One region of the Mesorhizobium sp. M5C.F.Ca.ET.164.01.1.1 genome, then DNA from elsewhere that is predicted to be linked to it. Evidence: predicted binding sites of a transcription regulator. Region 1 holds the regulator's gene; the other holds the start of a gene.
What was found. Region 1 encodes LexA, which represses DNA repair genes until DNA is damaged. Its sites were predicted from a motif close to TGTTCNNNNTGTGTTCNG; they were not measured.

Region 1 (6,535 bases):
CCGGTGGCCGAGACGCTGAAGGCACTGGGCGCCGACCACGCCTGGGTCGCCCATGGCGACGGCTATGACGAGATCACCACCACCGGTGAGACCCAAGTGGCCGAACTGGTCGGCGGCGAGATCCGCAGCTTTACACTGACCCCGGAAGCGGTCGGGCTGAAGCGGCACACCAAGGACGAGTTGCGCGGCGGCGACGCCGCCTACAACGCCCAGGCGCTGCGCGATATGCTGGACGGCGCTGCCGGCGCCTTTCGTGATACGGTGCTGATGAACGCCGGCGCCGGACTGGTGGTGGCGGGCAAGGCGACGACGCTTGCCGACGGCATGGCGACGGCAGCGCAAGCCATCGACAGCGGCCGGTCGCTGAAAGTGCTCGACCGGCTGGTCGAGATTTCGAACGGATAGAGCCGTGTCTGATATCCTGCGCAAGATCGAAGCCTACAAGCGCGACGAGATCGCCGCGGCGAAGGCGCGCGTGCCGCTTGCCGAGATCAAGGCGCGGGCGAAGGACACCGATGCAGCGCGCGGCTTTCTCTCGGCTCTTGAAGCCAAGCGCAAATCCGGCAGCTTCGCGCTGATCGCCGAGATCAAGAAGGCGAGCCCGTCCAAGGGCCTTATCCGCGCCGATTTCGATCCGCCGGCACTGGCCAGGGCCTATGCAAAAGGTGGCGCCGCCTGCCTTTCGGTGCTGACCGACGCGCCGTCTTTCCAGGGTGCGCCTGAATTCCTCACCGATGCGCGCAACGCCGTGACATTGCCCGCCTTGCGCAAGGATTTTCTGTTCGAGCCTTATCAGGTGTTCGAAGCCCGCGCGTGGGGCGCTGATGCCATCCTGATCATCATGGCGAGCGTCGATGACGCCGTGGCCAGCGAACTCGAAACGACGGCGTTCGAACTCGGCATGGACGCGCTGGTCGAAGTGCATGACGAGGCCGAGACGGAACGCGCGCTGAAACTGTCATCGCGGCTGATCGGCATCAACAACCGCAATCTCCGGACGTTCGAAACCAGCATCGAGACCTCGGAGCGGCTCGCGAAGATGGTGCCGGCAGACCGCCTGCTGGTCAGCGAGAGCGGTATTTTCTCGCACGAAGACTGCCGCAGGCTGGAAAAAAGCGGCATTGTTACCTTCCTCGTCGGCGAAAGCCTGATGCGGCAACAGGACGTGGCCACTGCGACCCACCTGCTTTTGACGGGCAAGGCGCCGGCTCATGCATCGGCCCGAAGATCGGATTCGATTTTTGGAGAGCACGATGCGTAGATTTAGAGGGTTAGAGCGTACTTTGTGCGTCCAAACGGACGCACGTCGCTCTAAGGCTGACTGACGATGACGGCCGCCCTCACCCATCTTGCCGCACAGGGTGAAGCCAACATGGTCGATGTCGGCGACAAGGCTGAGACGACGCGCACGGCGATCGCCCAGGGTCTTGTCTCGATGCTGCCGGAGACGCTGAAAATGATTCTCGACGGCGATGCCAAGAAGGGCGACGTGCTGGGCACGGCGCGCATCGCCGGCATCATGGCGGCCAAGAGGACGCATGAGCTGATCCCGCTCTGCCATCCGCTGCTGTTGACCAAGGTATCCGTTGACATCGAACCGGACGCGACGCTGCCAGGCCTGAAGGTCACGGCGCTAGCCCGCGTCACAGGTAAGACCGGCGTCGAGATGGAAGCGCTGACCGCCGTCTCGGTCGCCTGCCTGACCATCTATGACATGGCCAAGGCGGTCGACCGCGCCATGGTGATCTCGGGCATTAGGCTGGTGGAAAAGACCGGCGGCAAATCCGGCGACTACAAGGCGGACGCCAAGGGGGCAGGCCAATAATGGCACTGCTTCCGGTCGCCGAGGCGCTCGAGCGCCTGCTTGAGGATGCTGCGCCCTTGCAAGCTGAATGCGTCGCCCTTATGGACGCCGCCGACCGCGTGCTGGCGGAGCCGCTTCTGGCGCTCCGCACCCAGCCGCCGTTCGACGCGTCCGCCATGGACGGCTACGCCGTGCGGGCCGAGGACGTCGCGTTCGTGCCCGCAAGACTTTCGGTGATCGGCATGGCGCCAGCCGGACGCGGCTTTGCCGGAACAGTCGGCCCGGCGCAGGCCGTGCGCATCTTCACCGGCGCGCCGCTTCCTGCAGGCGCCGACACCATCGTCATCCAGGAGAATGCCAGGGATCTCGGCGGCGGCAGCGTCGAAGTGACCGCGTCGACGGTCGAAGGCCGCAACATCCGCCGCCTCGGGCTCGATTTCTCGAAGGGCGACGTTCTGCTGGAGAAAGGCCGCCCGCTTGATCCGGCGGCATTGTCGCTGGCGGCGTCGGCCAACCACCCGCAGGTCAGCGTGGTGAAACGGCCGCTGGTCGCCATCATCGCCACCGGCGACGAATTGCTGCCGCCGGGCAGCAACCTTGGCCCCGACCAGATCATCTCGTCCAATGCCTATGGCGTCGCCGCCGCGGCCCGCTCGGTCGGCGCCAGCGCGCTCGATCTCGGCATCGCCCCCGACCGCAAGGAGGCGATCGCCACGCTGGTGAAACAAGCGGTCGACGCAGGCGCCGACGTCATCGTCACGCTGGGCGGCGCCTCGGTCGGCGACCATGACCTGGTCCATGACGTGCTGACCGGTGAAGGCATGACGCTCGATTTCTGGAAAATCGCCATGCGGCCCGGCAAGCCGCTGATGTTCGGGCGGATGGGCGACATCCGCTGCATCGGCCTGCCTGGCAATCCGGTGGCGAGCCTGGTCTGCACGCAGCTCTTTCTGAAGCCGCTGCTTGCGCGGCTCGGCGGCCGCGCCTTCCGGCAGGACATGCGTCAGGCGCGGCTCGGCGCCGCCATGTCGGCCAACGATCTCAGGCAGGACTATGTACGCGCGGTGGTGAAGGAAGAAGCCGGCACGCCACTGGCAACCCCGTTCGGCATCCAGGATTCCTCGATGCTCAAAATGCTGGCCGACGCCAACGGGCTGATCGTGCGCGAGCCATTCGCTCCCCCAGCCGCGACGGGAGCCGCGTGCAGCGTGCTGATGCTACGCTGAACAAAACGTCAACACATTCATTAAACTTTAAACGGTTGCGGAACACAACTGGAACAGATAGTGTTTGTTCTGGGTTTGTTTTTCTGATTCTGTTGGGGGTTGCGATGCTGACACGCAAACAACATGAACTGCTGATGTTCATCCACGAGCGGCTGAAGGAAAGCGGCATTCCGCCCTCGTTCGACGAGATGAAGGAAGCGCTCGACCTCGCCTCCAAGTCGGGGATCCATCGGCTGATCACGGCGCTGGAGGAGCGCGGTTTCATTCGCCGCCTGCCTAACCGGGCCCGCGCGCTGGAGGTGCTGCGCCTGCCTGATTCGATCGCGCCCGGCCTCAATGCGGCGCGCAAATTCTCGCCAAGCGTCATTCAGGGCAGCCTTGGGCAGGGCAGCCTCGGACGACAGATCAAACCGGCGCCTTCGCGCCTGCCCGCGGCCGGCAATGACGACGACGTCGTTGCCACCATCTCCATACCGGTGATGGGCCGCATCGCTGCCGGTGTGCCGATCGACGCCATCCAGCACCAGACGCATTCGATCTCGGTACCACCGGACATGATCACCGGCGGCACGCACTACGCACTGGAGGTCAAGGGTGATTCGATGATCGAGGCCGGCATTTTCGACGGCGACACGGTCATCATCCGCAACGCCGACACCGCCCAGCCTGGCGAGATCATCGTCGCCTTGGTCGACGAGGAGGAAGCGACGCTGAAGCGGTTCCGCCGCAAGGGCGCCTCGATCGCACTGGAAGCCGCCAATCCGGCCTATGAGACGCGCATCTTCGGGCCGGACCGGGTCAAGGTGCAAGGCAAGCTCGTCGGACTGATCCGGCGTTACTGAGCGGCAGGCTTGTTGGGTTTCTCGGCCCTGCGGTATGGCGGCAAGCCCCTCGCCTCGCGCGAAAATCTCCGCTGCTCGTGCCAAGGCCTATATGGCTGTCTGACGGCAAAACGGATTTCTGCGCGCGTCGTCGCTGATAGCGGATCGAAGAAGACAGCGGCACTGCCCATGCGAGCGAGCTGCCGTTTGGTAACGACGAGAACCAGCGGATTGCGGCAGGGATCATAATAGGCTGTGGCATCGTCGATGACGATCAAATCCGCAAACGCACAGGCTGGCCGTGCGGTTTTGCGGTCGTCGGCGAGTGCGATGATCGCGCCGGACGGGTGCCGGGCGAGGCACAGGCCGGCAGTGCAGTAGAAGGGCGCTCCCGGCGGCAGGTCGGCCGGGTCGGCGATGTCGAACCGCACGTCTCCTTTTTCGAATGTCTCTGGCTCGACAATGGTCGCTGAAACCAGCGCATGTTTCCAGTTGTCGGTGGTGAATTCGTTCGAACGAACCCGGTTGACGGCAAGTTCGCCGCCGCCGATCGGCAGCGCCACCAGATGCGCATCTTCCGAAATCAGCACATCGGGGGTGCGCGTGTCGGAAATCGTCAGCAGGCCGGCGAGCGCAAAGGGAAGTGCCGCAAGCCGCAACCATGTCGTCGCCATCGTGGCGATGACCAGGGCGACCGTCACCAGCAGAACCGACTGCAACGAGATCAGCCCGACTGCATCGACCGGCGACCGCTCGGAAATCCATCCCGATATTGCGATCATGGCCGTCAGTCCCTTGCCCATCATGTAGAGGAAAGGTCCGTCGAAGCCGAAAGGCATTGCCAGAGCGCTGAGGACGGCCAGGAACATGACGACCGTGACGATTGGCATGACCGCCAGATTGGCGAACAGGCTAAGCGGCGATACGCGCTGGAAGTGCCAGATGGCGAAGAGCGCGGTGGCGCTGCCGGCAATGATGGAGGTCATTGCGATGGTACCTGTCCCAGCGGCGAGTTTTCGCGTGACGAAAGCGACCGGCGACCGTCGCTGTGGCGGCGCCGTGGCCCTGTCGGTACGATAGTCGGACCAGCCGGCATAGGCGCCCACGAGAGCAGCAGTCGCGGCGAAGGACATCTGGAAGCTTGGGCCGACCACCTCGTGCGGCGAAACGACGATGACGGCGATGGCAGAAATCGTCAGATTGCGCATGGTAAGTGCCGCTCGGTCGAACAGCACGGCGACAAGCATTACCGCCAGCATGATGAAGCTGCGTTCAGCCGCGACCACGATACCGGAAAAAATGAGATAGGCAGCGATGGAAAGGAGTGCGGCAGCAGCCGCATATTTTTTGACCGGCCGGCGTGACGAAAAATCGGGAAACAGCGCAAAGACGCCGCGCAGCAATCCCATGATCGTGCCGGCGACAAGCGCCATGTGCAGGCCGGAAATCGAGATGATGTGGTAGATGCCGGTGCGCCGCATCGATTCGTTTATCTCTTCGGGAATGCCGGCACGCACGCCGACCATCAGTGCGGCGGCAATCTCCCCCTCGGCGCCACCAATGCTGTCCCTGATATGGTCGGCAATGTTTTCGCGCGCCTTTTCGATCGAAGAAGAAAGGCGCGCGGCGAACGGCGCATCCTCGGAAACGACGATCTTCGGATTGCCGAGGAAAAAGCCACTGGCACCGATACCGGCGAAATAGCTGTCAAAGGAGAAGTCATAACTGTCCGGCCTAACCGGGCCAGTCGGAGGCAAAAGCCTCACATAACCAGTTGCCACCGAGCCTGCAGTCATCTCAGCGGGAATTTTGCGTGCCGAAACCCTGACACGTCCCGGTGCATAACGCAGTGTCGGCCGGGCGGTCGACATCACGTCGATGGTCAGTCTGATCCGGCCGTTCGCCATCTGATCGAGCCTAACGACACGGCCGGTGAGCTGGGTCTGGATTTCCGAACCGAGCATCTGCGTTCCCGCGCGCCAGGTTTCAACCTTGGCGGCGAGAACACCGAGTGCGCACAGCAACGCTGCCATGAAGCACAGATGCGTCTTGCGCCATGAGCGGGTGACAGCCGCACACAATGCCGTGAGGACCACGACGGCAATGGGCTGCGGAAAGTCCGGTTCGACGGCAAGCGAAAAATAGACGATCACCCCGCACGCCAGAAAAACCGGCACCAGCAGGAAGGCGACGCCGCGGTCGAGTTCCAGGCCGGCTGCCGAGGCCACGCTGTTGCGGATACCGGATGGTGAAAGATGGCTGAGCTGTCGGCGGAAACGAATGACAGGCCCGGGTTGTGGAGCCGGTATTGGCGCGGAGCGGTCCGGCGAAAGAGGCTGGGTGGCCGGGTGCGATGCAGGCAGCGAAGCGGGTAGCGGCTCGGCGTGAGGAACGTCGGCAAACAGCGATCGTTCGCTGACGCTTGTGATCGCGCCCTCGCTCTCGTCCTCGCCCCGGCCTGGTCCAGCCATCGGGTCTGCCCCTTGCGCCCTTGACCTCCTATGCTACATGAACGCGCGACGCGCGAAAGTCCGCGCAACCACATCCGTTTCCTGCGCTTGCCTGAGAGTTCCATGTCCGACAAGGTCGTCACCCGCTTTGCCCCCTCGCCCACCGGCTTCCTGCATATTGGCGGCGCGCGCACGGCGCTGTTCAACTGGCTGTATGCGAAACACACTGGCGGC
Region 2 (6,535 bases), on a different contig from region 1:
CGAAGGGTTCGGAGCCCTGAGGAACCACGAACGGGATATATGTGTCGAGAGTGCGAAGGAGCCGCCAGTCGCGAAAGCTCCAGGCGCGCCAGTTTTCTTGGCCGGCGCGGTAGCGGATCTCGTCCTGCCCAAGCAAACGGACGAGTTCGCGGTGGGAGGGAATGCTGGCCGCACTCGTCCTGCCCTGATGCTCGAGGAAGCGATCAAGCGCCGGCCAGGCGCTGGGACCGAGCGAACGCAGGTACCAGAAGTCGAGCTTAGTGCCTCGGCCGGTCATTTCAAAGGAGTGCTCGACATTGTAGTTGGCGATCAGCGCCGCGAAGTTGATGAAGGAGCAGGCATAGAGCGTCACCGAAAGCGTCAGAAGATTGGCGGAAAGCAGCCATTCATTGGATTTTTCGAGCGCGATGCGGGCGATGATCAGAGCAAGGCCCGCCGCCACCAGCCCCATCCAGACGAAGGCGGCGACGCGCCAGTAGGTCAGCGCATAGACGCCGATATAGAGGTCGAGCCGCAGGATCGACGAGATGACCAGAATGATGTTCTGCGCCACCCAGACATAGACCAGCCGACGGATGAGCGGATCGCCGGAGGTAGCACTTCCCGGCCGCAACGCCGCCAGGACGAAACCGGCGGCGAGCAGCGCCGTGACGATCAGGGGATAGGCGCCGCGATGCGCGTAGGCGGCATAGGTCAGCCCGTCGGGCAGCGCGATGCCGCCCCACAGATAGGTGGCGTCGAGTGCGGTCTGCACCGCGAACAGGATGTTGAAGACGACCAAGGCGCGAAGAATGGCGGCCTTGCCGAAGACGATGTCCTCGATCGCCTTGGCGGATTTTGTCGTCGTCACCCCGAGGGGGATAGGCAACTCGAGATGTGCAATGCGGCGGAAAAAGCGCGGCAGGCGCGGGCGCAGAAAGACCCAGACGCCGGCAAGCACGACCAGCCAGAACGCCAGCCGCGGCAGCTGGATGAGGTCGAGCAGTGCGTGGAGATCGATCAGCGACAGCCAGTATTCAATAACCGGATTGGCGGCGCCGAACAGCGCGAGAAACACTGCGCCCAGGGTCAGCGGCATTATCCAGACGCCGATCGCCGCAAGGCGGATAGGCCGCTGGCCAAGCCGCCACGCCGCCTTGCGCCAGCGGAAGAAATCGTGGACGAACCGGAATGGTGCCGCGAGCAGGAAGAGCGCGACCTGGCCGGCAATGCGGGCAAGCCCACGCCGCAGCCGGCCGACCAGCCAAAGCGCGAAGACGACCATCGCCGCCGGCCCGATCGCGGCGGACAGCGCACTGACATTTTCAATGAGCGGCAGCAGCCCGACAAGCAGGGCGGCGAGTCCGAGCCACAGGCCGCGGGCGCGGAGCGCCGAGGGATGGATGGCCGTGACTGCGGCGGCAAGCGTAGTGCCGAACAGGAAAAGCGTGATGCCGACGGGCTGCCCGTAGAAGAAGAAATCGGCCAGCGCGGCAAGCAGGACCGCAACGCCGAATCGCGCGCAATAGCTCGGAGCGGCCTTAAGCAACGATGTCACGATCGGATTTCTCAGCGGCTTTGATCCGACCGGCATACCGGGGCGGAGATTTGCGGATGAAGGGGAGTAGGGTCGCCGAACGGTGCGTCCGGAGTGGATCGACAAGCCACCAGCCCTCATTGCGGAGCCGGTAAGGCAGGGACCAACGGGGTTTTTCTCGCTCTTGCATACTGCCTTTTCGCCGGCCGAAATGCAGGCGGCAGGGCGGGTCCGAGGAGATTTTCGGGAGTTTTATGCAGTTTTCGTGCAGGCGAAGACCGCTTGCCTCGACCGGCCGCAGACGGCATAGATCGGACATGACGACCGAAACCTACCGCCCGCGCCGCTCAGTGCTCTACGTCCCTGCCTCGAACGACAAGGCGCTGGCCAAGATCTCACCGCTGGCCTGCGACGCCGTCATCATCGATCTCGAAGATGCGGTAGCCCCGGCCGATAAGGTTTCTGCGCGCGAAAAACTGGCCGGCATCTTCGCCAATCGCCCCGGCCGGCGCTGCGAGATGGTCGTGCGCATCAACCCGCTCTCCGGCAAATGGGGCGCCGACGATTTGCTGTCCGCGTTACGCTGCGAGCCCGACGCCATCCTGCTGCCCAAGGTCGACACGCCGCGCGACGTCCTTGAGGCCGGCGACGTCCTCGACGACAATTTCGCACCCGACGCGGTGAAACTATGGGCGATGATCGAAACGCCCAAGGCTCTGCTCAACATCGGACCGATTGCCGAGCTTGGCCGGGATCCGGCCTCGCGGCTGGTCTGTTTCGTTGCCGGAACGAACGACCTGGTCAAGGACACCGGCATTCGCGCCACGCCCGACCGGCGCTATCTCACACCGTGGCTGATGCAGATGGTGCTCGCCGCGCGCGCCGGTGGCCTCGACCTACTCGAGGGGTCTTCAATGATTTTCGCGATCTGGACGCGTTTGCGCGCGAATGCACGGAAGCCGCCGCCATGGGGTTTGACGGCAAGTCGCTGATCCACCCGGCCCAGATCGATGCCGCGAACCGGGCCTTCGCGCCATCTGCCGAAGCCGTGGCCGAGGCGCGCTTGGTGAAAGCTGCCTTCGCGCTTGCCGAAAATGCCGGCAAGGGCGTCATCGCACTGAATGGAAAAATGGTCGAGCGGCTGCATCTGGCGCAGGCCGAAAAACTGCTGGCGAAGGCGGCCGCCATCGGGGCATGATTGGCAACCCACCACAGGAATGAAAATGAAACTCTACCGCTTTCTGTCCGCTCCGGACGATTCCAGCTTCTGCCACAAGGTGACAGCGGCGCTGAACAAGGGCTGGCACCTGTTCGGCTCGCCGACCTATTCCTACGACAAACAGACCAAGAGCATGCGCTGCGGCCAGGCCGTGGTGAAGGATGTCGAGGGCCAGGAATACGGGCCCAGCACCAAGCTCAGCGATTGGTAGAGTTTGCAAAGCTCCGACGAGGGTGTGTTGAGATTCAGGTCAGGCCGCGCCGAGAATGGTGGTTTCCGAGAACCGGAGCGGAGCGTACTTTGGTACGTGAGCACCGGAAGCGCAGGGAACTGCCGTTCGCAGGCCGGCATCACCTGAATATCGGCACAGCCTACTCCGCTGCCTCTTCGATCCGCTCCATATCGTCGTCCGACAGGCCGAAATGGTGGCCGATCTCGTGGATCAGCACATGAGTGACGATATCGCCAAGCGTCTCCTCGTTCTCGGCCCAGTAGTCGAGGATGGCGCGGCGGTAGAGCGTGACGCGGTTCGGCCCCTCGCCGGTCTGCGGATTCCAGCGCTCGGCGATGCCGCGCCCCTCAAACAGGCCGAGCAGGTCGAAAGGCGTTTCCAGCGACAGATCGTCCATGATCTCGTCGGTCGGAAATTCGGCGATCTGGATGATAATCTCGCCGGTCAGCTTGCGAAATTCCTCCGGCAGATGGGCGTAAGCCTCTAAGGCCAGGAACTCCATTTCCTCCATCGACGGCGAAAGCTCGTCGTGCCAGGTACGGGTCTTGTAGATGCGGGCCATGCTTTGTCCTTCTGATCCCGGCATATAGGCTTTCGAGCCGGACTCGGCAAATGGCCGGTTTGCCGTCCCGACGCGGGCAGGAATAAATTCCCCATGACTCCGCTTGACTCTTCGGGCGCCCTCTGGAATCCTAGAGAACATAACAGGAACAATTGTGAGTGGAAGCTGACCGTCATGGCGACAAGCGCCGTGGCGCGGGAGACTGTTTTTGCCCTGCGCCGACAGATCGCGAAGATCGAGGGAACGCTGCCCGAGCGTCTGGAGGCGCCGGCCGGCGCAGCTCCCGTTGATGCGGATGTCACGCCCCGGGATCTAACAATCGTCCGCCGCGGCCTCGCCGTGGCGCCGCCCGATGCGTTTCTGCGCACCGGCGCCGAGGGTCTCGATACTGCGCTCAGCGGCGGCCTGCCGAAGGCGGCGCTGAGCGAGATCCATGGCGCCGCGACACGTGATGCCGGGGTCGTCGCCGGTTTCGCCCTGTCGCTTGTCAGCCTGATCCTCAAACAGGAGCCGCCGCGACTGCCGGTCCTGTGGATCGGCACCGCGGAGGTCTTCCGCGAGGCCGGCTTCCCCTATGCCAGAGGGCTTCATGGCCTTTTCGGCATCGAGCCGGAGCAATTGCTGTTTTCCGAGGCGCCAAGGCTCCTCGATGGGCTGTGGGTCGCCGAGGAAGCCGCCCGGATGACGGCGCTCGCCGCCGTCATCCTCGAAATCCGCGGCAGCCCGCAGCGGCTGGACCTCACCGCGACGCGGCGGCTGCACGCCCGGGCACAGAGCGCCGGCCGGCCGGTGTTCCTGCTGCGCCAGGCCGGCGAGGCCGAACCGACGGCGGCATCCGTCCGCCTCGTCCTGTCGGCTGCGCCGTCGGCACCACGCCAGACGTTCGCCGGGCCGCTCGCCGGCTCGATCGGCCGCCCCGCCTTCACCGTCAGCATCGGCAAGAGCCGCACGGGCTTGCCGGGACAATTCACACTGGAGTGGAACCCCGATGAACGCAATTTCGAGGAAAGAAGGGCCGGGGAAGAACGGGCAGCGAATCCTGTCCCTGTGGTTTCCGCACCTCGCCGCGGAAAGGATCCTGCGGCAGCGTCTGGGGCGGTCCTGGCGTTCGCGGCCGTCGGATCACCTGCCCCTGGTGATCAGCCATCGCCAGGGGAACGCGCAGCGCATCGCCGCCCTCGACGAGCGGGCTGAGGCGCTTCATCTGAAGCGCGGCATGGGCATAGCCGACGCGCGCACCATGCACCCATCGATCGACGTAGTGGAAGCCGATCCCGAGGCCGACCGCCGCCTGCTCGAAAGCCTCGCCGACTGGTGCGACCGCTACACTCCGCTGGTGGCGATCGACGCAGCCGACGGCCTGTTTCTCGACGTCACCGGCTGCACCCACCTTTTCGGCGGCGAACGGGCGATGCTGGACGACATTCTGTCGCGCTTTTTCCATCAGGGTTTCGATGTCCGCGCCGGCCTTGCCGCCACACCTGGTGCTGCTTGGGCGGCAGCGCGGTTTGCCAATGACCGCATCGTCCCCGGTGGCGAGGAGGAAGCGCTCCTCGCACCCTTGCCGCTGGCGGCGCTGCGCATCGAGCCTGATATCCGCGCCAGCCTGGAAAGCGTCGGCCTGCGCACGGCGGGCGCCGTCATGGCAGCACCGCGCGCGCCGCTCGCCCGCCGCTTCGGCACATCGCTGCTTCTGCGCCTCGACCAGGCGCTCGGCCGCCTCGACGAGGCGGTGTCGCCGCGCCTGCCGGTCGCGCCGCTTTCGGTCGAACGCCATCTCGCAGAACCCATCATGCTGACCGACGAAATAGAGCGGCTGGTGAAAATGCTGGCGACGACGCTGAAGGTGGACCTCGAGCGCCGCGGCGAGGGCGCACGAAGGCTGGCGCTGCTGCTTTTCCGCGTCGACGGCGCCGTCAGCCGCATCACCGTCGGCACCTCGCGGCCCTTGCGCGAGCCGTTGCTGATCCAGAAATTGTTTCACGAAAGGCTTGCCGCGCTCGAACAGGACATCGATGCCGGCTATGGCTTCGATCTCGTGCGCCTCTCGGTCCTGTCGGCCGCGGCCTTCGACATGCAGCAGGCGGATCTCGCTGGCGAAACGCACGATGACGGCGCCGACATCGCCCTTTTCGCCGACCGCATCCGCGCCCGGCTCGGCGAAAGCGCGGTTTTGAAACCGGTTGCCGTCGAGAGTCATCTGCCGGAGCGCGCCGTCGCCACGCTTCCCTATGCGGAGGCGCCGCAAAGGGTCTATCCGCCGAAGAAGCCGGACAAGATACAAGACACTTCATCCACGCCTGTCTTTCAGCCGGAACGGCCGATCCGGCTGTTCCGTTCGCCCGAACCGATCGAGGTGCCGGCCACCGAAATGCCTGAGGGACCGCCGATGAACTTCCGCTGGCGGCGCGCGCTGTACCGGGTCGCGCGCGCCGAAGGGCCGGAACGCATCGCCCCGGAATGGTGGCGGGAGACGTCGGGGCCGGAAGACGCGCCGACCCGGGATTATTTCCGCATCGAGGATAGCGACGGCCGCCGTTACTGGCTCTACCGCCAGGGTCTCTACGGCGCCTCTCAAGTCCCGCCGCGCTGGTTCATGCATGGGGTCTTCGCATGAACGCGCTGACGGTCGTTCCCTATGCCGAATTCGGCATTCAGTCGAATTTCTCGTTCCTGCGCGGCGCCTCGAAACCGGAGGAACTGGTGGTCGCGGCAAAGTTCCTCGGATTTTCGTCGATCGGGCTTGCCGACCGCAACACGGTGGCCGGTGTCGTGCGCGCTTGGCAGCAGGCCAAGGTGGAAGGTCTTTCCTATCATCCCGGCTGCCGCCTGGTTTTTTGCGATGGCACGCCCGACGTTCTCGCCTATCCGCAGGACCGCAAGGGCTGGGGCCATCTGTGCCGCATGCTGACGCAAGCCAATATGCGCGACGATAGCGAAAAGGGCGCACCGCTTCTCTATCGCGACGACTTTTTTGAATGGGGCGATCTCATGTCTCTGGCGATC

Region 2: a site for LexA is predicted at 3,663-3,680, ahead of EN807_RS04950 (metallopeptidase family protein). Genes of this name have one in related genera too.

The regions. Positions count from the first base shown of each region.
Region 1 is NZ_SRTG01000007.1:226,094-232,628, reverse strand. Features, by position in the region: gene trpD (anthranilate phosphoribosyltransferase) at 1-405, shown strand, start outside; gene trpC (indole-3-glycerol phosphate synthase TrpC) at 410-1,261, shown strand; gene moaC (cyclic pyranopterin monophosphate synthase MoaC) at 1,328-1,825, shown strand; gene glp (gephyrin-like molybdotransferase Glp) at 1,825-3,030, shown strand; gene lexA (transcriptional repressor LexA) at 3,135-3,872, shown strand; gene EN807_RS28095 (ComEC/Rec2 family competence protein) at 3,866-6,322, opposite strand; gene gltX (glutamate--tRNA ligase) at 6,425-6,535, shown strand, end outside.
Region 2 is NZ_SRTG01000001.1:1,042,280-1,048,814, reverse strand. Features, by position in the region: gene EN807_RS04970 (DUF4173 domain-containing protein) at 1-1,537, opposite strand, end outside; partial or broken gene EN807_RS04960 (CoA ester lyase) at 1,834-2,714, shown strand; gene EN807_RS04955 (DUF1737 domain-containing protein) at 2,740-2,946, shown strand; gene EN807_RS04950 (metallopeptidase family protein) at 3,107-3,529, opposite strand; gene EN807_RS36375 (hypothetical protein) at 3,704-4,723, shown strand; gene EN807_RS04940 (DUF6504 family protein) at 4,665-6,146, shown strand; gene EN807_RS04935 (error-prone DNA polymerase) at 6,143-6,535, shown strand, end outside.